DNA from 3 places in the Terrisporobacter hibernicus genome. Region 2 is predicted to be linked to each of the others. Evidence: a T-box and tRNA genes for the amino acid it is inferred to sense, from the RefSeq annotation. Region 2 holds a T-box; the other regions hold tRNA genes.

Region 1 (9,995 bases), 180 kb from region 2:
AAGTTTGAAATTCTAACGAGTGTAAAAATGTGGAAATGTGGATAAAGATTTATACGAAAATGCATGAAAAAAATATTGGGAAAAAGTGTTGACGATTAAAAATAAACCTGGTATAGTTATACTTGTCCTTGAGACGAGAGCAAAAAAGCAACAAAACTTTTAAAAAAGTTGTTGACAAATAAAGTATTTAAATGATAAAGTAATACTTGTCAAAAAGATAACGAGTCAACGAAAATAAAAGTGTTGACAAATAAAATCGACTTTGATAAAATTAAGAAGTTGAAAAATAAAGAACTTTGAAAATTAAACAGTAGGTTAACAATAAATTAATTCTTTAAGAATTAAACTGAAACAACAAACAAACCAAGCCAGATATTCAGATAATGATTAGTCTGAGCAATGGACAACTTTTTTATGAGAGTTTGATCCTGGCTCAGGATGAACGCTGGCGGCGTGCCTAACACATGCAAGTCGAGCGATTTACTTCGGTAAAGAGCGGCGGACGGGTGAGTAACGCGTGGGTAACCTGCCTCATACACATGGATAACATACCGAAAGGTATGCTAATACAGGATAATATAAGAGATTCACATGGATTTTTTATCAAAGCTCCGGCGGTATGAGATGGACCCGCGTCTGATTAGCTAGTTGGTAAGGTAATGGCTTACCAAGGCGACGATCAGTAGCCGACCTGAGAGGGTGATCGGCCACATTGGAACTGAGACACGGTCCAAACTCCTACGGGAGGCAGCAGTGGGGAATATTGCACAATGGGCGAAAGCCTGATGCAGCAACGCCGCGTGAGTGATGAAGGCCTTCGGGTCGTAAAACTCTGTCCTCAAGGAAGATAATGACGGTACTTGAGGAGGAAGCCCCGGCTAACTACGTGCCAGCAGCCGCGGTAATACGTAGGGGGCTAGCGTTATCCGGATTTACTGGGCGTAAAGGGTGCGTAGGTGGTTTTTTAAGTCAGGAGTGAAAGGCTACGGCTCAACCGTAGTAAGCTCTTGAAACTGGAAAACTTGAGTGCAGGAGAGGAAAGTGGAATTCCTAGTGTAGCGGTGAAATGCGTAGATATTAGGAGGAACACCAGTAGCGAAGGCGGCTTTCTGGACTGTAACTGACACTGAGGCACGAAAGCGTGGGGAGCAAACAGGATTAGATACCCTGGTAGTCCACGCCGTAAACGATGAGTACTAGGTGTCGGGGGTTACCCCCCTCGGTGCCGCAGCTAACGCATTAAGTACTCCGCCTGGGGAGTACGCTCGCAAGAGTGAAACTCAAAGGAATTGACGGGGACCCGCACAAGTAGCGGAGCATGTGGTTTAATTCGAAGCAACGCGAAGAACCTTACCTAAGCTTGACATCCTTTTGACCGATGCCTAATCGCATTTTTCCTTCGGGGACAGAAGTGACAGGTGGTGCATGGTTGTCGTCAGCTCGTGTCGTGAGATGTTGGGTTAAGTCCCGCAACGAGCGCAACCCTTGCCTTTAGTTGCCAGCATTAAGTTGGGCACTCTAGAGGGACTGCCAGGGATAACCTGGAGGAAGGTGGGGATGACGTCAAATCATCATGCCCCTTATGCTTAGGGCTACACACGTGCTACAATGGGTGGTACAGAGGGCAGCCAAGTCGTGAGGCCGAGCTAATCCCTTAAAGCCATTCTCAGTTCGGATTGTAGGCTGAAACTCGCCTACATGAAGCTGGAGTTACTAGTAATCGCAGATCAGAATGCTGCGGTGAATGCGTTCCCGGGTCTTGTACACACCGCCCGTCACACCACGGAAGTTGGGGCGCCCGAAGCCACTTAGCTAACCCTTTTGGGAAGCGAGTGTCGAAGGTGAAATCAATAACTGGGGTGAAGTCGTAACAAGGTAGCCGTATCGGAAGGTGCGGCTGGATCACCTCCTTTCTAGGGAGAATTAACCTACTGTTTAATTTTGAGGGTTCTTTAACTCTTACAAAAAATATTGACGAAATTCGACAAAGTGATTATAATATATTTTGTTGAAAAAACATATGGGGTATAGCTCAGCTGGGAGAGCACCTGCCTTGCACGCAGGGGGTCAACGGTTCGATCCCGTTTATCTCCACCATTTGTACTTACTTGTTAAGTACCTAGTACTTTGAAAACTGCATAACATTTAGTGATATGACATTATATAAAGAAGAAGATAAACTTCTTAAAAATGTATCATATAAAGAAGATAACTTTTAAAAATATCAAGAATTAATAACTGGTCAAGTTATTAAGGGTGTAGGGCGAATGCCTTGGCACTAGGAGCTGATGAAGGACGCGATAAGCTGCGATAAGCTTGGGGGAGTTGCACGTAAACTGTGATCCCAAGATTTCCGAATGAGGAAACTCACTTAGAGTAATGTCTAAGTATCGTATAGTGAATACATAGCTATGCGAGGGGAACCCGGGGAACTGAAACATCTAAGTACCCGGAGGAAGAGAAAGAAATTCGATTCCGTAAGTAGCGGCGAGCGAACGCGGAACAGGCCAAACCAGTGAAGTTTTCTTCACTGGGGTTGCGGACATATCATAACAGAATCACTTATTCAAGACGAAGAGAGTTGGAAAGCTCCGCTATAAAGTGTAAAAGCCACGTAGTTTAAAGAATAAGACTCTAGATATGATCCAGAGTACCACGGGACACGTGAAACCCTGTGGGAAGCAGGAGGGACCATCCTCCAAGCCTAAATACTACCTAGTGACCGATAGCGTATAGTACCGTGAGGGAAAGGTGAAAAGAACCCCGGGAGGGGAGTGAAATAGAACCTGAAACCCTACACTTACAAGCTGTAGGAGCACATTATTTGTGTGACTGCGTACTTTTTGTAGAACGGGCCAACGAGTTACGTTACCTAGCAAGGTTAAGCACTTAAGGTGTGGAGCCGCAGCGAAAGCGAGTCTTAACTGGGCGTATAGTTAGTTGACGTAGACCCGAAACCGGGCGACCTATCCATGGGCAGGTTGAAGCGAAAGTAAAATTTCGTGGAGGACCGAACCCACGAGCGTTGAAAAGCTCGGGGATGACCTGTGGATAGCGGTGAAATTCCAATCGAGCCCGGAGATAGCTGGTTCTCTCCGAAATAGCTTTAGGGCTAGCCTCAAGATTTAGAGAAACGGGGTAGAGCACTGAATGTCCTAGGGGTATTGCACTTACCGAAGACTATCAAACTCCGAATACCGTATTCTTATGCTTGGGAGTCAGACTGTGGGTGATAAGATTCATAGTCAAAAGGGCAACAGCCCAGATCGTCAGCTAAGGTCCCTAAATGTACGTTAAGTGGTAAAGGATGTGGGATTGCACAGACAACCAGGATGTTGGCTTAGAAGCAGCCACTCATTTAAAGAGTGCGTAATAGCTCACTGGTCGAGTGATCCTGCGCCGAAAATTTCCGGGGCTAAAACGTACTACCGAAGCTACGGCATCATTTATGATGGGTAGGAGAGCTTTCTATACGGATTGAAGCATTACCGTAAGGAGATGTGGACTGTATAGAAGTGAGAATGTTGGCATGAGTAGCGAGATGTGGGTGAGAATCCCACAGGCCGTAAACCCAAGGTTTCCAGGGGAAGGTTCGTCCGCCCTGGGTTAGTCAGGACCTAAGCCGAGGCCGAAAGGCGTAGGTGATGGACAACAGGTTGATATTCCTGTACCACCAATAACCGTTTGAGAAATGGGATGACACAGTAGGATAAGCTAACCGCACTGTTGGTTATGTGCGGGCAAGTATTGAGGCAGTTCAGGTAGGCAAATCCGCCTGAATAATGCTGGGGTACGATGCGGAGCGAAATTTAGTAGCGAAGTAGCTGATTTCACACTGTCGAGAAAAGTCTCTATCGAGGTTAAAGGTGCCTGTACCGCAAACCGACACAGGTGGGTGAGGAGAGTATCCTAAGGCCAGCCAGAGAACTGTTGTTAAGGAACTCGGCAAAATGACCCCGTAACTTAGGGAGAAGGGGTGCCATGGAAACATGGCCGCAGAGAATAGGCCCAAGCGACTGTTTACCAAAAACATAGGTTTCTGCTAAGTCGCAAGACGATGTATAGGAGCTGACGCCTGCCCGGTGCTGGAAGGTTAAGGGGATCTGTTAGGGTAACCGAAGCAGTGAACTTAAGCCCCAGTAAACGGCGGCCGTAACTATAACGGTCCTAAGGTAGCGAAATTCCTTGTCGGGTAAGTTCCGACCCGCACGAAAGGCGTAACGATTTGGGCACTGTCTCAACAACAGACTGGGTGAAATTGTAATACCGGTGAAGATGCCGGTTACCTGCGACAGGACGGAAAGACCCCATGGAGCTTTACTGTAGCTTGACATTGAGTCTCGGTGCTACATGTACAGGATAGGTGGGAGGCTATGAAGCATGGACGTCAGTCTGTGTGGAGCCATCCTTGGGATACCACCCTTGTAGTACTGGGATTCTAACCAGCTGCCTTGAATCAGGTAGTGGGACACTGTCAGGTGGACAGTTTGACTGGGGCGGTCGCCTCCTAAAGAGTAACGGAGGCGCTCAAAGGTTCTCTCAGTACGGTCGGAAATCGTACGTAGAGTGTAAAGGCAGAAGAGAGCTTGATTGCAAGACATACAGGTCGAGCAAGGACGAAAGTCGGACTTAGTGATCCGGTGGTACCGCATGGAAGGGCCATCGCTCAACGGATAAAAGCTACCCTGGGGATAACAGGCTGATCTCCCCCAAGAGTCCACATCGACGGGGAGGTTTGGCACCTCGATGTCGGCTCATCACATCCTGGGGCTGTAGTAGGTCCCAAGGGTTGGGCTGTTCGCCCATTAAAGTGGTACGCGAGCTGGGTTCAGAACGTCGTGAGACAGTTCGGTCCCTATCCGTCGCAGGCGTAGGAAATTTGAGGAGACCTGTCCTTAGTACGAGAGGACCGGGATGGACGTACCGCTGGTGTACCAGTTGTTCTGCCAAGGGCATAGCTGGGTAGCTAAGTACGGAAAGGATAAGCGCTGAAAGCATCTAAGCGCGAAGCCTACTTCGAGATAAGATTTCCCACCGTAAGGTTAAGACCCCATGAAGACTACATGGTTGATAGGTCAGAGGTGGAAGTGTGGTAACATATGTAGCTTACTGATACTAATAGGTCGAGGACTTGACCAAAAAAATAATGGAAACATTAAATGTTAGCAGTTTTGAAAGTATTAAATTTTCAAAAAAATGCAGTAAAAAAGTTGACAATTATATACATAAATGTTATTATAATTCTTGTCTAAAGAAACAGTTAAAATTATGTGGTTATTATAGCAAAGAGGATACACCTGTTCCCATTCCGAACACAGAAGTTAAGCTCTTGAGCGGCGATGGTACTTGGGGGGCGACTCCCTGGGAGAGTAGCACGTAGCCACGTGATGTTCCAAGGTAGCTCAACGGTGGAGCACTCGGCTGTTAACCGATAGGTTGAGGGTTCGAGTCCCTCCCTTGGAGCCAAAGAACAAAATTAAAATAATATGGCTCATTGGTCAAGCGGTTAAGACACCGCCCTTTCACGGCGGTAACAGGGGTTCGATTCCCCTATGAGTCACCATTACGGGACCATAGCTCAGCTGGGAGAGCACCTGCCTTACAAGCAGGGGGTCACAGGTTCGAGCCCTGTTGGTCCCACCATTAAACATATAAATGCGGCCTGGTAGTTCAGTTGGTTAGAATGCCAGCCTGTCACGCTGGAGGTCGAGGGTTCGAACCCCTTCCAGGTCGCCATAAATATTTAACACTATGCTGGTGTGGCTCAACGGTAGAGCAGCTGACTTGTAATCAGCAGGTTGTAGGTTCGATTCCTATCACCAGCTCCAAAATTCTTAGGAGGATTTCCCGAGCGGCCAAAGGGGGCAGACTGTAAATCTGTTAGCGATGCTTTCGGTGGTTCGAATCCACCATCCTCCACCAAAGAAATATATGCGGGTGTAGCTCAATGGTAGAGTTCCGGCCTTCCAAGCCGGCTGTGAGGGTTCGATCCCCTTCACCCGCTCCATTTAAAATATGGGTGCATAGCTCAGCTGGATAGAGCAACGCCCTTCTAAGGCGTGTGTCCGGGGTTCGAATCCCTGTGCGCTCACCATATACTGGGGATTAGCCAAGTCGGTAAGGCACATGACTTTGACTCATGCATGCGTAGGTTCGAGTCCTGCATCCCCAGCCATATAAACATGACTCATTAGCTCAGTCGGTAGAGCACTTGACTTTTAATCAAGGTGTCCGGAGTTCGAATCTCCGATGGGTCACCATTAACCTGGAGAGGTGTCCGAGTGGTTTAAGGAGCTGGTCTTGAAAACCAGTGATGCTTAACGGCACCGTGGGTTCGAATCCCACCCTCTCCGCCAAAAACATGGAGAAGTACTCAAGTGGCTCAAGAGGATCCCCTGCTAAGGGATTAGGCTGGATTAAACCGGTGCGAGGGTTCGAATCCCTCCTTCTCCGCCAGTTTTTACGAGGTGTAGCGCAGTTTGGTAGCGCACTTGGTTTGGGACCATGGGGCCGGGGGTTCGAGTCCCTTCACCTCGACCAGAATAATATGGACCATTAGCTCAGTTGGTTAGAGCGCCCGGCTCATAACCGGTAGGTCTGGGGTTCGAGTCCCTGATGGTCCACCATATTTAATATAGGGGTGTAGCTCAGTTGGTAGAGCGTCGGTCTCCAAAACCGTGCGCCGGGGGTTCGAGTCCCTCCACCCCTGCCAGAAAAATTTTAAAAAGTATTTTACTAATTTATACTTCGAGGTGTAGCGCAGTTTGGTAGCGCACTTGGTTTGGGACCATGGGGCCGGGGGTTCGAGTCCCTTCACCTCGACCAAAATTAGGGCCTATAGCTCAGGTGGTTAGAGCGCACGCCTGATAAGCGTGAGGTCGCTGGTTCGAGTCCAGCTAGGCCCACCATTTGCCCAGATAGCTCAGTCGGTAGAGCAGGGGACTGAAAATCCCCGTGTCGGTGGTTCGATTCCGCCTCTGGGCACCACAAAGAACTTTGAAAATTAAACAGTAGGTTAACAATAAATTAATTCTTAAAGAATTAAACTGAAACAACAAACAAACCAAGCCAGATATTCAGATAATGATTAGTCTGAGCAATGGACAACTTTTTTATGAGAGTTTGATCCTGGCTCAGGATGAACGCTGGCGGCGTGCCTAACACATGCAAGTCGAGCGATTTACTTCGGTAAAGAGCGGCGGACGGGTGAGTAACGCGTGGGTAACCTGCCTCATACACATGGATAACATACCGAAAGGTATGCTAATACAGGATAATATAAGAGATTCACATGGATTTCTTATCAAAGCTCCGGCGGTATGAGATGGACCCGCGTCTGATTAGCTAGTTGGTAAGGTAATGGCTTACCAAGGCGACGATCAGTAGCCGACCTGAGAGGGTGATCGGCCACATTGGAACTGAGACACGGTCCAAACTCCTACGGGAGGCAGCAGTGGGGAATATTGCACAATGGGCGAAAGCCTGATGCAGCAACGCCGCGTGAGTGATGAAGGCCTTCGGGTCGTAAAACTCTGTCCTCAAGGAAGATAATGACGGTACTTGAGGAGGAAGCCCCGGCTAACTACGTGCCAGCAGCCGCGGTAATACGTAGGGGCTAGCGTTATCCGGATTTACTGGGCGTAAAGGGTGCGTAGGTGGTTTTTAAGTCAGGAGTGAAAGGCTACGGCTCAACCGTAGTAAGCTCTTGAAACTGGAAAACTTGAGTGCAGGAGAGGAAAGTGGAATTCCTAGTGTAGCGGTGAAATGCGTAGATATTAGGAGGAACACCAGTAGCGAAGGCGGCTTTCTGGACTGTAACTGACACTGAGGCACGAAAGCGTGGGGAGCAAACAGGATTAGATACCCTGGTAGTCCACGCCGTAAACGATGAGTACTAGGTGTCGGGGTTACCCCTCGGTGCCGCAGCTAACGCATTAAGTACTCCGCCTGGGGAGTACGCTCGCAAGAGTGAAACTCAAAGGAATTGACGGGGACCCGCACAAGTAGCGGAGCATGTGGTTTAATTCGAAGCAACGCGAAGAACCTTACCTAAGCTTGACATCCTTTTGACCGATGCCTAATCGCATTTTTCCTTCGGGGACAGAAGTGACAGGTGGTGCATGGTTGTCGTCAGCTCGTGTCGTGAGATGTTGGGTTAAGTCCCGCAACGAGCGCAACCCTTGCCTTTAGTTGCCAGCATTAAGTTGGGCACTCTAGAGGGACTGCCAGGGATAACCTGGAGGAAGGTGGGGATGACGTCAAATCATCATGCCCCTTATGCTTAGGGCTACACACGTGCTACAATGGGTGGTACAGAGGGCAGCCAAGTCGTGAGGCCGAGCTAATCCCTTAAAGCCATTCTCAGTTCGGATTGTAGGCTGAAACTCGCCTACATGAAGCTGGAGTTACTAGTAATCGCAGATCAGAATGCTGCGGTGAATGCGTTCCCGGGTCTTGTACACACCGCCCGTCACACCACGGAAGTTGGGGGCGCCCGAAGCCACTTAGCTAACCCTTTTGGGAAGCGAGTGTCGAAGGTGAAATCAATAACTGGGGTGAAGTCGTAACAAGGTAGCCGTATCGGAAGGTGCGGCTGGATCACCTCCTTTCTAGGGAGAATTAACCTACTGTTTAATTTTGAGGGTTCTTTAACTCTTACAAAAAAATATTGACGAAATTCGACAAAGTGATTATAATATATTTTGTTGAAAAAACATATGGGGGTATAGCTCAGCTGGGAGAGCACCTGCCTTGCACGCAGGGGGTCAACGGTTCGATCCCGTTTATCTCCACCATTTGTACTTACTTGTTAAGTACCTAGTACTTTGAAAACTGCATAACATTTAGTGATATGACATTATATAAAGAAGAAGATAAACTTCTTAAAAAATGTATCATATAAAGAAGATAACTTTTAAAAATATCAAGAATTAATAACTGGTCAAGTTATTAAGGGTGTAGGGCGAATGCCTTGGCACTAGGAGCTGATGAAGGACGCGATAAGCTGCGATAAGCTTGGGGGAGTTGCACGTAAACTGTGATCCCAAGATTTCCGAATGAGGAAACTCACTTAGAGTAATGTCTAAGTATCGTATAGTGAATACATAGCTATGCGAGGGGAACCCGGGGAACTGAAACATCTAAGTACCCGGAGGAAGAGAAAGAAATTCGATTCCGTAAGTAGCGGCGAGCGAACGCGGAACAGGCCAAACCAGTGAAGTTTTCTTCACTGGGGTTGCGGACATATCATAACAGAATCACTTATTCAAGACGAAGAGAGTTGGAAAGCTCCGCTATAAAGTGTAAAAGCCACGTAGTTTAAAGAATAAGACTCTAGATATGATCCAGAGTACCACGGGACACGTGAAACCCTGTGGGAAGCAGGAGGGACCATCCTCCAAGCCTAAATACTACCTAGTGACCGATAGCGTATAGTACCGTGAGGGAAAGGTGAAAAGAACCCCGGGAGGGGAGTGAAATAGAACCTGAAACCCTACACTTACAAGCTGTAGGAGCACATTATTTGTGTGACTGCGTACTTTTTGTAGAACGGGCCAACGAGTTACGTTACCTAGCAAGGTTAAGCACTTAAGGTGTGGAGCCGCAGCGAAAGCGAGTCTTAACTGGGCGTATAGTTAGTTGACGTAGACCCGAAACCGGGCGACCTATCCATGGGCAGGTTGAAGCGAAAGTAAAATTTCGTGGAGGACCGAACCCACGAGCGTTGAAAAGCTCGGGGATGACCTGTGGATAGCGGTGAAATTCCAATCGAGCCCGGAGATAGCTGGTTCTCTCCGAAATAGCTTTAGGGCTAGCCTCAAGATTTAGAGAAACGGGGTAGAGCACTGAATGTCCTAGGGGTATTGCACTTACCGAAGACTATCAAACTCCGAATACCGTATTCTTATGCTTGGGAGTCAGACTGTGGGTGATAAGATTCATAGTCAAAAGGGCAACAGCCCAGATCGTCAGCTAAGGTCCCTAAATGTACGTTA
Region 2 (9,995 bases):
ACATAATTATGATGACCTTTGCTATCGAAGGTACAGGAGCTTTATTGCTATCCATGGTATTTATACCTAAATTAGGATTAATAAAAGGTATATGGTACAGTATATTTCATTCCATATCAGCATTTTGTAATGCGGGGTTTGACTTAATGGGACCAATATCGGGGGAATACTCATCTTTAATGTATTATGTTGATAACTCATTAATAAACCTTGTAATCTGTGGGTTAATTATCCTTGGAGGGATAGGTTTTCCTGTTTTATTAGATGTAATAAATAATAAAAAATACTCTAAATTAAACGTACATTCTAAAATAGTTATAAACACTACTGCAATACTTATTGCCATAGGATTTTTATTTATATTTATTGTAGAGTTTAATAATAAAGGAAGTCTAGGTGGACTTAACATGAAGGAAAAATTATTATCCTCATTATTCCAATCAGTAACACTTAGAACAGCTGGATACAGTACTATAGATTTAACTTTACTAAAAGAAAGTACACTATTTTTAATGATAATTTTAATGCTTATAGGTGCATCTCCAGCATCAACGGGTGGAGGTTTGAAGACAACTACTGTTGCTACTTTATTTTTAACAGTAAAATCATTTATTTTAGGCAAAGAAGATATAGAAGTTTATCAAAGAAGAATAAGTAGCACAACAGTTAGAAAATCCTTAGGTATTTTCTTTATAGGTGTATTTGTAGCACTATTTGGTACATTAATGCTTACTATAGTAAGTCCAGGATTTTCATTGCTTGAATCAGCTTTTGAAGTAGTATCTGCATTTGCTACAGTAGGATTAAGTCTAGGAGGATCTCCTACACTAACAGCATTTGGGAAAATAATAATAATGATATTAATGTTTTCAGGAAGAGTAGGATCACTTACTATTTTCATAGCATTACTTTCTAGAAGTAAAAAAATAAAATCAAAAGTTAGATATGCAGAAGGAAAGATAATAGTAGGATAATAATTATAAGCTTGAAAGGATGAAAAGTTATGAAACAATATATAGTTATAGGGTGTGGAAGGTTTGGTTCATCTCTTGCCACAACTATGAATTTATTAGGCCATCAAGTTATGGCTATAGATAAAAGTGAAGAAATAATTCAAAATTTATCGGATAAAGTTACTCATGTAGCTGCAGTAGACGTTACAGATGAATATGCTTTAAGATCTTTAGGATTAGGTAATTTTGATGTGGCTATAATAGCAATAGGATCAGATATAAGAGCATCTATAATGGCTACTCTTATAGCAAAGGAAATGGGTGTAGAGCAAGTAGTATGTAAGGCTAAAGATGAATTACAAGCTAAAGTTTTATACAAAATAGGTGCAGACAGAGTTGTATTCCCAGAACGAGATATGGGAATACGAGTTGCTCATAACTTAGTATCAGATAATATATTGGACCATATAGAATTAGATCCAGAATACTCTATAATGGAAATTGTAACACCTAATAAATGGATAAGTAAAACTCTAGTAGAACTTGATTTAAGAGCAAAATACGAAATTACAATTTTGGCTATTAAAGATGGAGACAACATAAATGTTATTCCTTCACCTCAAGAGCAACTACAAGAAAACAGCATTTTAGTAGTAATAGGAAAAAATAGTAATATAAGCGCTATTGTTGCTAAAGACAAAAACTCAAAATAGGAGAATATAAAATGCCTATAAATATAAGTAGTAAAGATAATGAAAAAGTTAAGTATACAAAATCATTATTAAAAAGTAAAAATAGACAAAAAGAATCAAAGTATATAATAGAAGGATATAGAATTCTAACTTTAGCAATAGAATGTAATGCAGATTTAGATTATGTATTTATAAATGAAGTTTTTGAAGAAAAAAAAGAATATAAAAACTTTTTAAATATATTAGAAGAAAAGAATATTAAAGTATTTAAAACTACTAATAAAATATTTAAAGAGTTGGTAGACACAGAAAATACACAAGGTATTTTAGGTGTGATTAGGTTTAGAGAGAAAAAAATTGAGCATAATATTAATCATGAAGATAAATTTGTATTAATATTAGATAGAATACAAGATCCAGGTAATATGGGAACGATAATAAGAACAGCAGATGCAGCAGGTGTAGACACAATAATTGCATTAAAAGGTTGTGTAGATATATACAATCCAAAAGTAATTAGGTCAACAATGGGTTCCATTTTTGACATGAAAATCATACATTGTACTCAAGAAGAATGTTTGCAAGAATTAAAATCAAAGGATTTTAAAATAGTTTCTAGCTACCTTAATACTGACAATTACTATCACGAAATAAAATATTATGAGAGAACAGCTTTAGTAATAGGTAATGAAGCTAATGGCGTTAATGATGAATTAACAAATCAATCAGATACATTAGTAAAAATACCTATTTATGGAAATGCAGAATCCTTAAATGCTGCTATATCGTCAGCCATATTAATGTATGAAATTAAAAAAAGTTTAGCTTAATATGTTGAAAATACAATATTAAGTATGTTATAATTGTACAAAAACTATATATAAAAAAGCTATGATAGAGAAAAGTATTATAATTTAACTTAGGCAAGAGAAAAATACATATGCTGTGAGTATTTACTAAGTATTTATAAGAAGTTCACTCTGGAGCATTAAAGCTGAACAGAAATCAGTAGGCTTTAACGTTGAACGCGTTAAGTTTTGTTGAGTGGTTTATTAATATGTTTATATTATTAAACTACTAGGGTGGTACCGCGAATAACAGTCTTTCGTCCCTAGATAGGGATGAAGGGCTTTTTTTATTGCAATGAAAGTAAAATATTATGAAAATATATGAAAGGGTGAAAAAAGTGAAAGAACAATTAATAAGCTTAAAAGAAAGAGCCTTAAGTGAAATTAAAGTGGCTTGTTCAATGGAAGAATTAGATAGCCTTAGAGTAAAGTACTCTGGTAAAAAGGGTGAACTTACTGCAATATTAAAAGGTATGGGCAAATTATCTGCTGAGGAAAGACCAGAAATAGGCAAAATAGCAAATGAAGTAAGAGAAGCTATAGAAAATGAAATAAATACAAAAAAAGAAGAGATTAAAAAAATTGATTTAAACAAAAAGTTAGCTGAGGAAGTAATAGATGTTACTATGCCAGGAAAAACTTTTAAAGTTGGGAAAAGACATCCAATAACTCAAATAATAGACGAAGTTACTGAAATATTTATGGGAATAGGATTCTCAGTAGCAGAAGGCCCAGAAGTTGAAACAGTAGAAAATAACTTCGATGCACTAAATGCACCTAAGAATCACCCCTCAAGAGATATAACAGATACATTCTATTTCAATGATGAATTGTTACTTAGAACTCAAACGTCTCCAGTTCAAGTTAGAACAATGAGAAGTGAAGAATTACCAATAAAAATAATATCTCCAGGTAGATGTTTCAGAAATGACTCATTAGATGCAACTCATTCACCAATGTTCCACCAAATAGAGGGATTAGTGGTTGGAAAAGACATAACCATGGCGGAGTTTAAAGGAACTTTAGAGTTATTTGTTAAAAAGTTATTTGGAGACAATACAAGAACGAAATTTAGACCACACAACTTCCCATTCACAGAACCAAGTGCAGAAATAGACGTTACTTGCTTCAAATGTGGAGGTAAGGGATGTCAAATGTGTAAAGGTGAGGGTTGGATAGAAATACTAGGAGCAGGTATGGTTCATCCAAACGTACTTAGAAACTGTGGAATAGACCCAGAAGTTTATAGTGGATTTGCTTTCGGTATGGGTGTTGAAAGACTTGCAATGCTTAAATACGAAATTGATGATATAAGACTGTTAGTTGAAAATGATATGAGATTTTTAGATCAATTTTAATAAAAGGAGGAAAATAAAATGTTAGTACCTGTAAAATGGATAAGAGATTACGTTAATATAGATATGGATACAGTTGAATTTGCTGATAAAATGACTATGACTGGAACGAAGGTTGAGACAGTAGAATTTTTAGGCGAAGAAATAAGTAATGTTGTAGTAGGTCAAATAAAAGAAATAACACAACATCCAAATGCTGATAAACTTGTAGTTTGTCAAGTTAATGTTGGAGAAGAAGAGCTTGTACAAATATGTACAGGAGCAAAAAATGTTTTAGAAGGTGACTTTGTACCAGTAGCTAAAGTTAACTCTACATTACCTGGAGGAATAAAAATAAAAAAAGGTAAATTAAGAGGAGAAGCATCTCACGGAATGTTATGTGGTGCTGAAGAATTAGGAATAGACGAGAACCTTGTTAACGAAAGAAGTAAAGATGGAATATACATTTTAAATGATATGGAAAACCTAGTAATAGGTCAAGACATAAAAGAATTTCTAGGATTAAATGATGCAATAATAGACTTCGAATTAACAGCAAATAGACCAGATTGTAGATCTATGATAGGTATAGCTAGAGAAGCAGCTATTACTATAGGGCAAAAAATAAAATATCCTGAAATAGAAGTAAAAGCTTGTGATGAAGATATAGATTTTGAAGTGAAAATTGAAAGTCCTAAGCTTTGTCCAAGATATGGAGCAAGAATAGTTAAAGATGTTAAAATAGAGCCATCTCCATATTGGATGCAAAGAAGACTTATAGAAGCTGGTGTTAGACCAATAAACAATATAGTTGATATAACAAATTTTGTAATGTTAGAACAAGGTCAACCATTACATGCATTTGACTTAAATGAACTTCCAAATGGAAAAATAGTTGTAAGAAATGCAGTAGAAGGGGAAAAATTTACTACATTAGATGAAGTTGAAAGAACTTTAGACAAAGATATGCTTGTTATAACTGATGGTGAAAAGCCAGTTGCTATAGCAGGTGTAATGGGTGGATTAAACTCAGGTATAACTGACAATACTACAGCAGTATTATTTGAAGGTGCAGCATTCAATGCTGATAGCATAAGATTAACTTCTAAGAAACTAGGTCTTAGAACTGAATCATCTGGAAGATATGAAAAAGGTGTTTGTACAGAACTTTCAATAACAGGTGTAGAAAGAGCTTGTCAATTAGTAGAAATGCTTGGTGCTGGTAGAGTTTTAAGAGGCACAGTTGAAGATTATCCAGTTAAACAAGAAGCTCAAAGTTTAACAGTAAATCCATCAAGAATAATAAAAAATATAGGAATAGATTTATCATTAGATGGATTTGTAAAAATATTAAAAGATTTAGAATTTAAATGTGATTTAAAATCTGATGATGAAATAGTTATAGAAGTTCCTCCTTTTAGATTAGATATAGAACAAGAAGCTGATATATATGAAGAAATAGCTAGAATATATGGATTTGAAAATATACCTTCTGAACAATTAGAAGGTAATGCAACAGCTGGTGTTAAAACACCTCAACAAAAATTCATGGATAAAATAAAAGATACAGCTACAAGTATAGGATTATATGAAATATTAACTTATTCATTTGTAAGTCCAAAATCATTAGATAAAATAAAATTGCCAGAAGATGATAAGAAAAGAGATTACATTACATTAATTAACCCACTTGGAGAAGATACATCAGTTATGAGAACTACAATGATGCCAAGTATGTTAAATGTGTTATATACAAATGTATCTCGTAAAGTTGAAAGTGGATTAGCCTTTGAGTGTGGTCATACATTTACTCCACAAGAAGGATTACCAATAGAAACTAATCACTTATGTGTAGGTATGTATGGTAAAGATGTAGATTTCTTTGTATTAAAAGGTGCATTGGAAACAATACTAGATTCAGTAGGATTTGAAAACTACGAGATAATACCAGAAACTAATAATACTACATTCCATCCAGGAAGATGTGCTACAATAATGTATAATAATATATATATAGGTACTTTCGGAGAAGTTCACCCAGAGGTTATAGATAATTATAACTTAGGACAAAGAGTTTATCTTGCTGAATTAGATTTAGATTTAATATTTGAAAACTCAGATAGAACTATAATATACAATCCATTGCCAAAATACCCATCAACTTCTAGAGATATAGCTCTTTTAGTTAAAGATGACGTTATAGTAAAACAAATAGAAGATATAATAAAAGCCAATGGAGAAGATTTATTAGAAAGTTATAAATTATTCGATGTATATAAAGGTTCACAAATAGCTGACGGATATAAATCAATAGCATACTCTATCATATATAGAAGTAAAGATAAAACTCTAACAGATGAGGATGTAAACAAAGTACACCAGAATATAATGAGAGAGTTAGAAGAAAAGCTAGATGCGAAATTAAGATCAAACTAACTCATCTTTGATAGGGGGATTAGTGAGATGAATAAGGTAGTTGTGAGGATTTTAGGTTCTGAATACAACATTGTTGGTAAAAATCCAGAACAGATGAAAAATGTAGCAAGATATGTAGACGGAGAAATGAATAAAGTTAGAGAGGGTAACCCTAAACTAAGTTCCCTTACTACAACTATAGTTGCATGTTTAAATATTGCTGATGAGTTATTCGATTGTTGTCATGAAAATGAAGAACTGCACAATGAGTTAAAATCATTAAAAGAAGGTATGGGTAAGCCAAGTGAAGAAGTTCAAAGTGAAGTTGACAAAATTTCCAGCGAATTAGATCAAAAAGAGCTGGAGGTAATGGAAAAAGATTATCGAATAGAGGAGCTGGATGAACAAATAAAAGAAAAAAGTGAAAAAATAGAAAATCTAAGCAAAACTACTGAAGAAATGAAGTTAGAATTAGAAAAATATATGGCTGAAATTAAAAGTTTAAAAGAAGAAAATGAGGAAGCTAAACAAAGAGCTGAAGCGGCAGAAAGTATAGCATCTCAGTGGCAAAATAAAACTTATGATTATCAGTTAAAATATGCAGAGCTAGAAAATCAGTTGAAAAATAGAGAAGGTGCTCTATAAAGAAAATAAAGGGGGTGTTTCAAAGGATTATTAACTTTTGAAACACCCTTTTGATATAAGAGCGGAGGTATAATATGAAAGATGTTGAATTATTAGCTCCTGTTGGCTCATTTGAATCGTTGAAGGCAGCTGTACAAAATGGAGCTAATGCAGTTTATCTTGGAGGTAAAGATTTTAGTGCTAGGGCATCTGCTAATAACTTTGATAGAGAAGAGTTAAAAGAAGCCATAAAATATGCACATATTAGAGGAGTAAGAGTTTTTGTTACAACAAATACTCTTATAAAACAAAATGAGCTTGAAGGTTTTATTGAATATGTAAAATTTTTATATGATATAAATATAGATGCATTAATATTGCAAGATATAGGCGCAGCAATGACAATTAAAAAGCTTCTTCCAGATTTTGAACTTCATGCTAGTACACAGATGGTAGCTCACTGTTTAGAAGATGTAAAATATTTAGAGAGTATAGGTTTTGACAGAGTAGTGCTTGCAAGAGAGTTAAATGTGGATGAAATTAAATATATTTGTGATAATACTAATGTTGATATAGAAGTATTCGTTCATGGAGCGTTATGTGTTTGTTATTCTGGTCAGTGTTTAATGAGTAGTATGATAGGAAATAGATCAGGGAACAGAGGAAGATGTGCTCAGCCTTGTAGACAAAGATATACAATGATAGATATCAATACAGGAGAAGAAGTATCCTCAGAGGGCGACTATTTACTTAGTACAAGAGATTTAAATGCTATAGAAGAAATAAATCAAATTATTGATGCAGGAGTACATTCTCTTAAGATTGAAGGAAGAATGAAAAAGCCAGAGTATGTAGCAACTGTTATAGGAAGCTATAGAGATGCAGTTGATGACTATTTAACAAGTAAAAAAGTAAATGTATCTCATGATATAATGGCTGACTTATATACTATATTTAATAGAAAGTTCACAAAAGGTCTTTTACTTGGAGATGTGGGAAAAGATGTTATGAATTCACAAGTACCTAATAACCAAGGTTTATATATAGGAAAAGTATTGGATTATAACAAAAAAGCAAAGAGACTAAAAATAGCTTTAGAAGAGAACCTAAAAAAAGGTGATGGAATTAATTTAGGTGGAGGAGTTATTGGAAGGATTATAAAAGGTAAGGAAATTACTGATATTGGATATAAGGGAGAAACTATAGAGATAGACTTTATAGGAGAAGCTAGAAGAAACCAAATGATATTCAAAACTTCAGATACTCAATTAATGGACAGAGTTCAAAGTACTTTCAAACAAGATAAAGAGCTTGTAAAAAGCTATATTGATGGAGAGATAAGTTTAAAATTAGGACAAAATCCTATAATTAAATTTAAAGATTTGAAAGGTAACAAAGCTGAAATTATTGGTGATTTTGTTATAGAGAAAGCTTTAAAAGTTCCAATGAGTAAAGAAAAAATAGAAACTCAATTAAGAAAACTAGGTAATACTCCTTATGAGTTAAGAAATCTGAAGATAGATTTAGATGATGAAATAAGTTTACCAATTAGTGTAATAAATCAAATGAGAAGAGAGTGTATTGATAAGTTAAGTGAAGAAAGAATAAACATAAAAGAAAGAAAATACAAAAACGAAAAAGTAAGTTACAATCCACAAAGAACTATTAGAATAAAAAATAAAAAAATTAGAGTTAAAGTTAAAAACTTAGAACAATTAAGGGCAGTTGTAAACTTTGAAGTAGATGCTATTTATTATGAAGATGCACCAACTATTGAAGATGCTATAACAATAGGAAAAGAAAACAACAAAAAAGTAATTTATTCAGCACCTAGAATTATTAGAAATAAGGAATATAATAGATTAAATAAAATTAAAGATTCAAATGAAGAAAGTATTCAAATAGGAACTTTAGGTTCAATAAATTTCTTCAAAAATAAGAATTTCTGTATAGATTATTATTTAAATGTCTTTAATAGCGAAACAATAAATCATTTCAAAAAAGAGGGAGCTACAACAGTTTGTATATCTCAAGAGCTCAATATGAATGAAATTGAAGAAACATTGGCTTATACTGATTTAGATGTGGAAAGTGTGGTTTATGGATTTGCTCCAATGATGATAAGTGAGTACTGTCCTATGGGTGTTGTAGTTAGAAATTGTAAAAAAGATAAAAGATGTAAAGAATGCAGTGAAAGTAGATATGCACTTAAAGATTTTAAGGGAGAAGAGTACAGATTATCCCAAGATATATTCTGTAGAACTACAATATATAATTCTAAACCAACTTGTGTTCTAGACAATTTAGAAGAACTAAACAATATTGGTGTAAATATCTTTAGGTTAGATTTTACGGGAGAAAGCACAAGCGAAATAAGAGAAGTATTAGAGTCTTATATTGAAGTTATTAATAATGATTTTAGATTGGGAAATAAATCAAATAGATTGTATAAAAAGTTAGATGAAGAAGGAATAACAACAGCACATTTCTACAAAGGAGTAGAATAATTGATAAACTAAAAAAGTACTAAAGGATTATTAAGCCTTTAGTACTTTTTCTATTTCAATAAATAATTTTAGTATTGATTCATTGATTTTAATACTGCAAGTAAAAATTCGTAAACATTTTTAACAGAAGGTATACTTAAATGTTCGTTTGGAGTATGAACTTCAAACATATCTGGTCCCATAGAAATTGCTTCACAATGAGGCATTTTATCAAGTAATAAACCACACTCAAGACCTGCATGTAGAGCAGTTATAACAGGTTTTTTACCGGTTGATTTTTCATAAACATCTACACATAATTCTTCTAATTTAGAATTTTTTGCATATTCCCAAGCAGGATATCCATCAGTATTTTCGAAATTAGCATTTACAGTATCACAAAGCATTTTAGTTTTGTTATTTAAGTTTTCTCTTAATGTTGCAACTGAACTTCTTACAGCACTTTCAAATGACATAACATCATTTTCAGTTTTTACAACACCTAAGTTTGAAGAACTTTCTACTAATCCTTCTATGTCTTTACTTACTGTTTGTATTCCGTTTGGAATAAAGTTAAGTAATAACATAGCTTTTGCTTTACACTCATCAGCTATAGCTTTGTCAGCAGTAGCTTCTTTTACTA
Region 3 (9,995 bases), 320 kb from region 2:
ATTGTACCTTCTACTATTTTTCCAGTTTCAAGTCCTGCTTCTATAGACAATTTCATATTTTCAACCCAGTTTAATGAATCAAATATCCTTATAACATCTATTCCTTGATAAGCTGATTCTTTTATAAAATCTACTATCACATTATCAGGATAATTTGTATATCCCACACCATTAGATGCTCTAAATAACATTTGGAACATTATATCTGGTATTTCTGCTCTTAGTTTTTGTAACCTTCTCCATGGGGATTCTTTCAAGAACCTATAAGCCACATCATATGTAGCTCCTCCCCACATTTCTAGTGAAAATAAATCTTTTTGGTACTCATTTGTTTCTTTAGCGACTTGTAATAAATCGTAAGTTCTAAATCTTGTTGCTATAAGAGATTGATGCGCATCTCTCATTGTAGTATCTGTTAATAATAATTTCTTTTCATTTTTTATTTTTTCAATATATGCTTTCTTTCCTAATTTTTCAAACTGAACTCTACTACCCTCTACCTTTGGCACTCTTTCAGTTATTATCCTTGGCTGATGTAATGTTTCAAACTTAGGTTTAGGTATACATTTGTTTTCATTTACTATAACATCACCTATAAACTGAAGTAACTTAGTTCCTCTATCTTTACTTTCTTTTATCTTAAACAATCTAGGATGTTCATCTATAAATTTAGTACTACATCTACCAGCTCTAAACATAGGATCTTGTAAAACATTAACTAAAAATCCAATATTGGTTTTTACACCTCTAACCCTAAGTTCATTTATAGATCTAACAGTCTTATTAATTGCTCTTTCAAATGTTCTATCCCAAGATATAGTCTTTACTAATAAACTATCATAATATGGACTTATGCTAAATCCCGCACAACCATTTCCACCATCTAGCCTAATTCCTGCACCCGATCCAGTTCTATATACTTGTATTTTTCCTGTATCAGGCATAAAGTTATTCTTAGGATCCTCAGTTGTAATTCTACATTGTATAGCATATCCTGTTATTGTTACATCCTCTTGTGACTTTATATCGATCTCTTTACTATCTAAGCTATATCCTTCAGCTACAAGAATTTGACTTTGAACAATATCTATTCCTGTAACCTCTTCTGTTACTGTATGTTCAACTTGAATTCTAGGATTCATTTCTATAAAGTAATGATTACCTTTGCTGTCAACTAAAAACTCTAATGTTCCTGCACTTACATATTCTACTTCTTTAGCTATTTTAACTGCATCTTCACAAATTTCATCTCTTATTTTTTTATCTATAGAAAATGCTGGTGCATATTCAATTATTTTTTGATGTCTTCTTTGTACTGAACAATCTCTTTCATACAAATGAACTAAGTTTCCATGCTTGTCTCCCAGTATTTGAACCTCTATATGTTTAGGATCTTCTATATATTTTTCTATAAAAATTAAATCTGCTCCGAATGCCTTTCTTGACTCACTACATGCTGTTTCATATTCAAGGGCTAAGTTTTTTTCATCATAAACTACCCTCATACCTCTACCACCTCCACCATTAGAGGCTTTTATCATTACTGGATACCCTATAAGGTCTGCAACTTCTTTTGCTTGTTCAACACTTTTAATTACTTTTTCTACTCCAGGTATAGTTCCTACTCCAACACTATGAGCAACTTTTTTAGAATTTATTTTGTCACCCATTCTTTCCATTATCTCAGCAGACGGACCTATAAATGTAATTCCGTTCTCTTCACATTTTCTTACAAACTCTGGATTTTCCGCTAAGAAACCATACCCTGGATGTATGGCATCTACATTTTTGGCTTTGGCAAGCTCAATAATTCCATCTATATCTAAATACGCCTCTATAGGTCCTTTGTCTTTCCCAATTAAATAAGATTCATCCGCTTTTGTTCTAAATAAACTGTATTTATCCTCTTTACTATATATCCCAACACTTTTAATTCCTAATTCATGGCATGCTCTAAATATTCTTATAGCAATTTCTCCTCTATTAGCTACTAGTACTTTTTTAAATTTTTTAAGCATATTATCCCCCTTTTCCATATTTAAGTTGTAATATTAAAGATTATAGTCCATAAAACTTTATTTTTGAACCCCTATGAAAGAGTTTCTTAATAATTAATACAAATTCATAAAAACAGGTAAATATATTTTGTGTTTTGGCAAATCTCTATTTCTTAATTAAGTAAAAATAGAATATTTTTATCATACTTTTCTAAAATATTCCGATTGTCATGAATAAATATTCACTTATAAAAAAATAAATCCATATTTATTTTATATTAATAAACATGGATTTATCTTACTTATTATATTAATTTATGCATTATTTCATTACTTTGAATTTTGGTACTTATCAAACCATTTATATTTTGTTCTATTTATTTAAAAACTGCCAAAAGTATTTCTAGTCTAACTCATTTAGTAGTCTTCTAGATACATCATTTAACTTTAATTGACCTAATCCTATATATGCCATAGTAAATACTGTTTTAACTACGTCCGATGAATTATCCCATTTGTAAGATATAGAGTTTACTAAAGAGTGCTTTGGCATAAAATCTTGTAGTGATATAGACATTTCTTCTGATAAATTTATATATTCTTCAAATAAATCTTCTTCGCTCATTTCATCTAAGTCATAATCTTTATCTAATTTTTCATTTAATACTTTTACTGGTATACTTAGTTGATATGCTACAACATCTTCTCTTTTTGTTCCCTTGCACATATCTCTATCTACTTTAAAATTACTATTTTCTTCAATTATTTTCTTTATTTCTTCACTATCTACTATTTCTTCTCCAAATATAATATACATAATAACACCTTCCTTAATTTTTTATATAAAAGATCTCTATTTTTTTAATTAATTTTATTTTTTATTAAAGCAATAATATTTATAACTTATTTTATATATTAAAAAACCTCTAGTTTGTTAACTAGAGGATAATTGGTGGGACCAACAGGGCTCGAACCTGTGACCCCCTGCTTGTAAGGCAGGTGCTCTCCCAGCTGAGCTATGGTCCCGGGATTTTTATTAATAAGTGGTGCGCCCAGAGGGACTCGAACCCCCAACCTTCTGATTCGTAGTCAGACACTCTATCCAGTTGAGCTATAGGCGCATGTTTAAATGGAGGCGACACCCAGATTCGAACTGGGGATGAAGGAGTTGCAGTCCTCTACCTTAGCCACTTGGTCATGTCGCCTTTTTATATTGGTGACCCATCGGAGATTCGAACTCCGGACACCTTGATTAAAAGTCAAGTGCTCTACCGACTGAGCTAATGAGTCATATGTTTTTTATGGGGTGGATAATGAGATTCGAACTCACGGCCTCCAGAGCCACAATCTGGCGCTCTAACCAACTGAGCTATACCCACCATAATCTAATGCACTAGTTTTATTTTTTAGTTGATGGTCGAGGTGAAGGGACTCGAACCCCCGGCCCCATGGTCCCAAACCAAGTGCGCTACCAAACTGCGCTACACCTCGAACTAAAAAGTGGTGGACCATCAGGGACTCGAACCCCAGACCTACCGGTTATGAGCCGGGCGCTCTAACCAACTGAGCTAATGGTCCACGTTATATTATTAAAATTCAAATGGTAGCGGTAACAGGAGTCGAACCTGTGACCTTTCGGGTATGAACCGAACGCTCTAGCCAACTAAGCTATACCGCCACAATATTTAAATATGGTGCCCAGAGGCGGAATCGAACCACCGACACGGGGATTTTCAGTCCCCTGCTCTACCGACTGAGCTATCTGGGCGCTATTGGCGGAGAGGGTGGGATTCGAACCCACGGTGCCGTTAAGCATCACTGGTTTTCAAGACCAGCTCCTTAAACCACTCGGACACCTCTCCTTATAGTTTCCTTTATGCTCTATCTAGTGAGCACTAAGTTGCTAATTTAATATGGCTGGGGATGCAGGACTCGAACCTACGCATGCATGAGTCAAAGTCATGTGCCTTACCGACTTGGCTAATCCCCAATATATAAGTGGTGAGCGCACAGGGATTCGAACCCCGGACACACGCCTTAGAAGGGCGTTGCTCTATCCAGCTGAGCTATGCACCCACATTATAAAATAAAAGTGGTGCGGATGAAGGGAGTCGAACCCCCACGCCAATGGCGCTAGATCCTAAGTCTAGTGCGTCTGCCAATTCCGCCACATCCGCGTACTTTAAGTTGGTGGAGGATGGTGGATTCGAACCACCGAAAGCACAGCTAACAGATTTACAGTCTGCCCCCTTTGGCCACTCGGGAAATCCTCCGCATATATAAATGGAGCTGGTGATAGGAATCGAACCTACAACCTGCTGATTACAAGTCAGCTGCTCTACCGTTGAGCCACACCAGCTTAGATAAAATCAAATGGCGACCTGGAAGGGGTTCGAACCCTCGACCTCCAGCGTGACAGGCTGGCATTCTAACCAACTGAACTACCAGGCCGCGTTTATGTTTTTATGGTGGGACCAACAGGGCTCGAACCTGTGACCCCCTGCTTGTAAGGCAGGTGCTCTCCCAGCTGAGCTATGGTCCCGGGATAAATTTAAATGGAGCGGGTGAAGGGGATCGAACCCTCACAGCCGGCTTGGAAGGCCGGAACTCTACCATTGAGCTACACCCGCATGGTGACTCATAGGGGAATCGAACCCCTGTTACCGCCGTGAAAGGGCGGTGTCTTGACCGCTTGACCAATGAGCCATTCATATGTCATTTACTTTTTTTGCGCTTACTCATTTGTCTCGCAAAATTGGTGCCGAAGACCGGAATCGAACCGGTACGAAAGTATAAGTTTCGCAGGATTTTAAGTCCTGTGCGTCTGCCAGTTCCGCCACTTCGGCACTTTCTTGGCTCCAAGGGAGGGACTCGAACCCTCAGCCTATCGGTTAACAGCCGAGTGCTCCACCGTTGAGCTACCTTGGAATATGGAGGCGACACCCAGATTCGAACTGGGGATGAAGGAGTTGCAGTCCTCTACCTTAGCCACTTGGTCATGTCGCCATATTTAGTGGTGACCCATCGGAGATTCGAACTCCGGACACCTTGATTAAAAGTCAAGTGCTCTACCGACTGAGCTAATGAGTCATATATTTTTTATGGGGTGGATAATGAGATTCGAACTCACGGCCTCCAGAGCCACAATCTGGCGCTCTAACCAACTGAGCTATACCCACCATAATTGATAAAAGTGGTCGAGGTGAAGGGACTCGAACCCCCGGCCCCATGGTCCCAAACCAAGTGCGCTACCAAACTGCGCTACACCTCGAACTAAAAAAGTGGTGGACCATCAGGGACTCGAACCCCAGACCTACCGGTTATGAGCCGGGCGCTCTAACCAACTGAGCTAATGGTCCACGTTTATTATTAAAATTTAAATGGTAGCGGTAACAGGAGTCGAACCTGTGACCTTTCGGGTATGAACCGAACGCTCTAGCCAACTAAGCTATACCGCCACAATATTTAAATATGGTGCCCAGAGGCGGAATCGAACCACCGACACGGGGATTTTCAGTCCCCTGCTCTACCGACTGAGCTATCTGGGCATCTGGCGGAGAGGGTGGGATTCGAACCCACGGTGCCGTTAAGCATCACTGGTTTTCAAGACCAGCTCCTTAAACCACTCGGACACCTCTCCAAGTTAATGGTGACCCATCGGAGATTCGAACTCCGGACACCTTGATTAAAAGTCAAGTGCTCTACCGACTGAGCTAATGAGTCATATTTATATGGCTGGGGATGCAGGACTCGAACCTACGCATGCATGAGTCAAAGTCATGTGCCTTACCGACTTGGCTAATCCCCAATATATAAGTGGTGAGCGCACAGGGATTCGAACCCCGGACACACGCCTTAGAAGGGCGTTGCTCTATCCAGCTGAGCTATGCACCCACATATATTGTTTGTTTTGTTTGGAGCGGGAAACGAGATTCGAACTCGCGACTTCAACCTTGGCAAGGTTGCGCTCTACCACTGAACTATTCCCGCATACTAGGTATAGTTAAAAAAGTGGTGCGGATGAAGGGAGTCGAACCCCCACGCCAATGGCGCTAGATCCTAAGTCTAGTGCGTCTGCCAATTCCGCCACATCCGCATACTTCTTTTGGTGGAGGATGGTGGATTCGAACCACCGAAAGCACAGCTAACAGATTTACAGTCTGCCCCCTTTGGCCACTCGGGAAATCCTCCATGTTTGGAGCTGGTGATAGGAATCGAACCTACAACCTGCTGATTACAAGTCAGCTGCTCTACCGTTGAGCCACACCAGCATAGTGTTTATAAGAAGTATTTTGGCGACCTGGAAGGGGTTCGAACCCTCGACCTCCAGCGTGACAGGCTGGCATTCTAACCAACTGAACTACCAGGCCGCATTTGTATGTTTTTATGGTGGGACCAACAGGGCTCGAACCTGTGACCCCCTGCTTGTAAGGCAGGTGCTCTCCCAGCTGAGCTATGGTCCCGGGATAAATTTAAATGGAGCGGGTGAAGGGGATCGAACCCTCACAGCCGGCTTGGAAGGCCGGAACTCTACCATTGAGCTACACCCGCATGGTGACTCATAGGGGAATCGAACCCCTGTTACCGCCGTGAAAGGGCGGTGTCTTGACCGCTTGACCAATGAGCCACAATATTTAAATGGTTGCGGAGACAGGACTCGAACCTGTGACCTTCGGGTTATGAGCCCGACGAGCTGCCAACTGCTCCACTCCGCGATATTAAAAAGTATGGTGCCGAAGACCGGAATCGAACCGGTACGAAAGTATAAGTTTCGCAGGATTTTAAGTCCTGTGCGTCTGCCAGTTCCGCCACTTCGGCATACTTTCTTGGCTCCAAGGGAGGGACTCGAACCCTCAGCCTATCGGTTAACAGCCGAGTGCTCCACCGTTGAGCTACCTTGGAACATGACGTGGCTACGTGCTACTCTCCCAGGGGGTCGCCCCCCAAGTACCATCGCCGCTTAAGAGCTTAACTTCTGTGTTCGGAATGGGAACAGGTGTATCCTCTTTGCTATAATAACCACATCTTTTTGTTGAACAAGTATTATAATAACATTTATTTAATACATTGTCAACTTTTTATTTTTTGAAAGTTTTAGTACTTTCAAAACTGCTAACATTTAATGTTTCCATTATTTTTTTGGTCAAGTCCTCGACCTATTAGTATCAGTAAGCTACATATGTTACCACACTTCCACCTCTGACCTATCAACCATGTAGTCTTCATGGGGTCTTAACCTTACGGTGGGAAATCTTATCTCGAAGTAGGCTTCGCGCTTAGATGCTTTCAGCGCTTATCCTTTCCGTACTTAGCTACCCAGCTATGCCCTTGGCAGAACAACTGGTACACCAGCGGTACGTCCATCCCGGTCCTCTCGTACTAAGGACAGGTCTCCTCAAATTTCCTACGCCTGCGACGGATAGGGACCGAACTGTCTCACGACGTTCTGAACCCAGCTCGCGTACCACTTTAATGGGCGAACAGCCCAACCCTTGGGACCTACTACAGCCCCAGGATGTGATGAGCCGACATCGAGGTGCCAAACCTCCCCGTCGATGTGGACTCTTGGGGGAGATCAGCCTGTTATCCCCAGGGTAGCTTTTATCCGTTGAGCGATGGCCCTTCCATGCGGTACCACCGGATCACTAAGTCCGACTTTCGTCCTTGCTCGACCTGTATGTCTTGCAATCAAGCTCTCTTCTGCCTTTACACTCTACGTACGATTTCCGACCGTACTGAGAGAACCTTTGAGCGCCTCCGTTACTCTTTAGGAGGCGACCGCCCCAGTCAAACTGTCCACCTGACAGTGTCCCACTACCTGATTCAAGGCAGCTGGTTAGAATCCCAGTACTACAAGGGTGGTATCCCAAGGATGGCTCCACACAGACTGACGTCCATGCTTCATAGCCTCCCACCTATCCTGTACATGTAGCACCGAGACTCAATGTCAAGCTACAGTAAAGCTCCATGGGGTCTTTCCGTCCTGTCGCAGGTAACCGGCATCTTCACCGGTATTACAATTTCACCCAGTCTGTTGTTGAGACAGTGCCCAAATCGTTACGCCTTTCGTGCGGGTCGGAACTTACCCGACAAGGAATTTCGCTACCTTAGGACCGTTATAGTTACGGCCGCCGTTTACTGGGGCTTAAGTTCACTGCTTCGGTTACCCTAACAGATCCCCTTAACCTTCCAGCACCGGGCAGGCGTCAGCTCCTATACATCGTCTTGCGACTTAGCAGAAACCTATGTTTTTGGTAAACAGTCGCTTGGGCCTATTCTCTGCGGCCATGTTTCCATGGCACCCCTTCTCCCTAAGTTACGGGGTCATTTTGCCGAGTTCCTTAACAACAGTTCTCTGGCTGGCCTTAGGATACTCTCCTCACCCACCTGTGTCGGTTTGCGGTACAGGCACCTTTAACCTCGATAGAGACTTTTCTCGACAGTGTGAAATCAGCTACTTCGCTACTAAATTTCGCTCCGCATCGTACCCCAGCATTATTCAGGCGGATTTGCCTACCTGAACTGCCTCAATACTTGCCCGCACATAACCAACAGTGCGGTTAGCTTATCCTACTGTGTCATCCCATTTCTCAAACGGTTATTGGTGGTACAGGAATATCAACCTGTTGTCCATCACCTACGCCTTTCGGCCTCGGCTTAGGTCCTGACTAACCCAGGGCGGACGAACCTTCCCCTGGAAACCTTGGGTTTACGGCCTGTGGGATTCTCACCCACATCTCGCTACTCATGCCAACATTCTCACTTCTATACAGTCCACATCTCCTTACGGTAATGCTTCAATCCGTATAGAAAGCTCTCCTACCCATCATAAATGATGCCGTAGCTTCGGTAGTACGTTTTAGCCCCGGAAATTTTCGGCGCAGGATCACTCGACCAGTGAGCTATTACGCACTCTTTAAATGAGTGGCTGCTTCTAAGCCAACATCCTGGTTGTCTGTGCAATCCCACATCCTTTACCACTTAACGTACATTTAGGGACCTTAGCTGACGATCTGGGCTGTTGCCCTTTGACTATGAATCTTATCACCCACAGTCTGACTCCCAAGCATAAGAATACGGTATTCGGAGTTTGATAGTCTTCGGTAAGTGCAATACCCCCTAGGACATTCAGTGCTCTACCCCCGTTTCTCTAAATCTTGAGGCTAGCCCTAAAGCTATTTCGGAGAGAACCAGCTATCTCCGGGCTCGATTGGAATTTCACCGCTATCCACAGGTCATCCCCGAGCTTTTCAACGCTCGTGGGTTCGGTCCTCCACGAAATTTTACTTTCGCTTCAACCTGCCCATGGATAGGTCGCCCGGTTTCGGGTCTACGTCAACTAACTATACGCCCAGTTAAGACTCGCTTTCGCTGCGGCTCCACACCTTAAGTGCTTAACCTTGCTAGGTAACGTAACTCGTTGGCCCGTTCTACAAAAAGTACGCAGTCACACAAATAATGTGCTCCTACAGCTTGTAAGTGTAGGGTTTCAGGTTCTATTTCACTCCCCTCCCGGGGTTCTTTTCACCTTTCCCTCACGGTACTATACGCTATCGGTCACTAGGTAGTATTTAGGCTTGGAGGATGGTCCCTCCTGCTTCCCACAGGGTTTCACGTGTCCCGTGGTACTCTGGATCATATCTGAAGTCTTCTTGTTTTGACTACGTGGCTTTTACACTTTATAGCGGAGCTTTCCAACTCTCTTCGTCTACAATAGCCTCTTCGTTATGATATGTCCGCAACCCCAGTGAAGAAAACTTCACTGGTTTGGCCTGTTCCGCGTTCGCTCGCCGCTACTTACGGAATCGAATTTCTTTCTCTTCCTCCGGGTACTTAGATGTTTCAGTTCCCCGGGTTCCCTCATATAGCTATGTATTCACTATACGATACTTAGACATTACTCTAAGTGAGTTTCCTCATTCGGAAATCTTGGGATCACAGTTTACGTGCAACTCCCCCAAGCTTATCGCAGCTTATCGCGTCCTTCATCGGCTCCTA

Evidence for each region. A T-box is a leader RNA that pairs with one kind of tRNA and senses whether it is charged. The one in region 2 lies ahead of pheS (phenylalanine--tRNA ligase subunit alpha), so its partner is inferred to be a tRNA-Phe.
Region 1: it encodes a tRNA-Phe, which carries the amino acid that the T-box ahead of pheS (phenylalanine--tRNA ligase subunit alpha) is inferred to sense. The anticodon was not compared.
Region 3: it encodes a tRNA-Phe, which carries the amino acid that the T-box ahead of pheS (phenylalanine--tRNA ligase subunit alpha) is inferred to sense. The anticodon was not compared.

What each region holds. Positions count from the first base shown of each region.
Region 1 is NZ_CP081135.1:1,984,711-1,994,705, forward strand. It holds rRNA gene JW646_RS09850 (16S ribosomal RNA) at 411-1,913, shown strand; rRNA gene JW646_RS09855 (23S ribosomal RNA) at 2,241-5,139, shown strand; rRNA gene rrf (5S ribosomal RNA) at 5,270-5,386, shown strand; tRNA gene JW646_RS09865 (tRNA-Asn) at 5,392-5,466, shown strand; tRNA gene JW646_RS09870 (tRNA-Glu) at 5,489-5,563, shown strand; tRNA gene JW646_RS09875 (tRNA-Val) at 5,568-5,643, shown strand; tRNA gene JW646_RS09880 (tRNA-Asp) at 5,660-5,736, shown strand; tRNA gene JW646_RS09885 (tRNA-Thr) at 5,754-5,828, shown strand; tRNA gene JW646_RS09890 (tRNA-Tyr) at 5,838-5,922, shown strand; tRNA gene JW646_RS09895 (tRNA-Gly) at 5,934-6,007, shown strand; tRNA gene JW646_RS09900 (tRNA-Arg) at 6,018-6,094, shown strand; tRNA gene JW646_RS09905 (tRNA-Gln) at 6,100-6,175, shown strand; tRNA gene JW646_RS09910 (tRNA-Lys) at 6,185-6,260, shown strand; tRNA gene JW646_RS09915 (tRNA-Ser) at 6,268-6,356, shown strand; tRNA gene JW646_RS09920 (tRNA-Ser) at 6,364-6,456, shown strand; tRNA gene JW646_RS09925 (tRNA-Pro) at 6,464-6,540, shown strand; tRNA gene JW646_RS09930 (tRNA-Ile) at 6,550-6,626, shown strand; tRNA gene JW646_RS09935 (tRNA-Trp) at 6,637-6,712, shown strand; tRNA gene JW646_RS09940 (tRNA-Pro) at 6,749-6,825, shown strand; tRNA gene JW646_RS09945 (tRNA-Ile) at 6,832-6,908, shown strand; tRNA gene JW646_RS09950 (tRNA-Phe) at 6,912-6,987, shown strand; rRNA gene JW646_RS09955 (16S ribosomal RNA) at 7,111-8,609, shown strand; tRNA gene JW646_RS09960 (tRNA-Ala) at 8,720-8,795, shown strand; rRNA gene JW646_RS09965 (23S ribosomal RNA) at 8,940-9,995, shown strand, end outside.
Region 2 is NZ_CP081135.1:2,168,318-2,178,312, forward strand. It holds gene JW646_RS10760 (TrkH family potassium uptake protein) at 1-974, shown strand, start outside; gene JW646_RS10765 (potassium channel family protein) at 1,004-1,666, shown strand; gene JW646_RS10770 (TrmH family RNA methyltransferase) at 1,678-2,475, shown strand; T-box leader at 2,528-2,761, shown strand; gene pheS (phenylalanine--tRNA ligase subunit alpha) at 2,805-3,851, shown strand; gene pheT (phenylalanine--tRNA ligase subunit beta) at 3,870-6,263, shown strand; gene zapA (cell division protein ZapA) at 6,291-6,887, shown strand; gene JW646_RS10790 (DUF3656 domain-containing U32 family peptidase) at 6,962-9,373, shown strand; gene JW646_RS10795 (aminoacyl-histidine dipeptidase) at 9,442-9,995, opposite strand, start outside.
Region 3 is NZ_CP081135.1:1,844,316-1,854,310, forward strand. It holds gene JW646_RS08965 (pyruvate carboxylase) at 1-2,018, opposite strand, end outside; gene JW646_RS08970 (hypothetical protein) at 2,401-2,814, opposite strand; tRNA gene JW646_RS08975 (tRNA-Val) at 2,948-3,023, opposite strand; tRNA gene JW646_RS08980 (tRNA-Arg) at 3,042-3,118, opposite strand; tRNA gene JW646_RS08985 (tRNA-Cys) at 3,128-3,202, opposite strand; tRNA gene JW646_RS08990 (tRNA-Lys) at 3,212-3,287, opposite strand; tRNA gene JW646_RS08995 (tRNA-His) at 3,300-3,376, opposite strand; tRNA gene JW646_RS09000 (tRNA-Pro) at 3,412-3,488, opposite strand; tRNA gene JW646_RS09005 (tRNA-Ile) at 3,499-3,575, opposite strand; tRNA gene JW646_RS09010 (tRNA-Met) at 3,599-3,675, opposite strand; tRNA gene JW646_RS09015 (tRNA-Phe) at 3,690-3,765, opposite strand; tRNA gene JW646_RS09020 (tRNA-Ser) at 3,771-3,859, opposite strand; tRNA gene JW646_RS09025 (tRNA-Gln) at 3,912-3,987, opposite strand; tRNA gene JW646_RS09030 (tRNA-Arg) at 3,997-4,073, opposite strand; tRNA gene JW646_RS09035 (tRNA-Leu) at 4,091-4,174, opposite strand; tRNA gene JW646_RS09040 (tRNA-Tyr) at 4,186-4,270, opposite strand; tRNA gene JW646_RS09045 (tRNA-Thr) at 4,282-4,356, opposite strand; tRNA gene JW646_RS09050 (tRNA-Asp) at 4,372-4,448, opposite strand; tRNA gene JW646_RS09055 (tRNA-Val) at 4,464-4,539, opposite strand; tRNA gene JW646_RS09060 (tRNA-Gly) at 4,554-4,627, opposite strand; tRNA gene JW646_RS09065 (tRNA-Glu) at 4,629-4,703, opposite strand; tRNA gene JW646_RS09070 (tRNA-Leu) at 4,754-4,843, opposite strand; tRNA gene JW646_RS09075 (tRNA-Asn) at 4,851-4,925, opposite strand; tRNA gene JW646_RS09080 (tRNA-Cys) at 4,929-5,003, opposite strand; tRNA gene JW646_RS09085 (tRNA-Lys) at 5,012-5,087, opposite strand; tRNA gene JW646_RS09090 (tRNA-His) at 5,100-5,176, opposite strand; tRNA gene JW646_RS09095 (tRNA-Pro) at 5,192-5,268, opposite strand; tRNA gene JW646_RS09100 (tRNA-Ile) at 5,280-5,356, opposite strand; tRNA gene JW646_RS09105 (tRNA-Met) at 5,379-5,455, opposite strand; tRNA gene JW646_RS09110 (tRNA-Phe) at 5,470-5,545, opposite strand; tRNA gene JW646_RS09115 (tRNA-Ser) at 5,549-5,637, opposite strand; tRNA gene JW646_RS09120 (tRNA-Lys) at 5,645-5,720, opposite strand; tRNA gene JW646_RS09125 (tRNA-Gln) at 5,730-5,805, opposite strand; tRNA gene JW646_RS09130 (tRNA-Arg) at 5,815-5,891, opposite strand; tRNA gene JW646_RS09135 (tRNA-Gly) at 5,913-5,987, opposite strand; tRNA gene JW646_RS09140 (tRNA-Leu) at 6,010-6,093, opposite strand; tRNA gene JW646_RS09145 (tRNA-Tyr) at 6,104-6,188, opposite strand; tRNA gene JW646_RS09150 (tRNA-Thr) at 6,194-6,268, opposite strand; tRNA gene JW646_RS09155 (tRNA-Asp) at 6,291-6,367, opposite strand; tRNA gene JW646_RS09160 (tRNA-Val) at 6,385-6,460, opposite strand; tRNA gene JW646_RS09165 (tRNA-Gly) at 6,475-6,548, opposite strand; tRNA gene JW646_RS09170 (tRNA-Glu) at 6,550-6,624, opposite strand; tRNA gene JW646_RS09175 (tRNA-Met) at 6,637-6,712, opposite strand; tRNA gene JW646_RS09180 (tRNA-Leu) at 6,726-6,815, opposite strand; tRNA gene JW646_RS09185 (tRNA-Asn) at 6,825-6,899, opposite strand; rRNA gene rrf (5S ribosomal RNA) at 6,905-7,021, opposite strand; rRNA gene JW646_RS09195 (23S ribosomal RNA) at 7,137-9,995, opposite strand, start outside.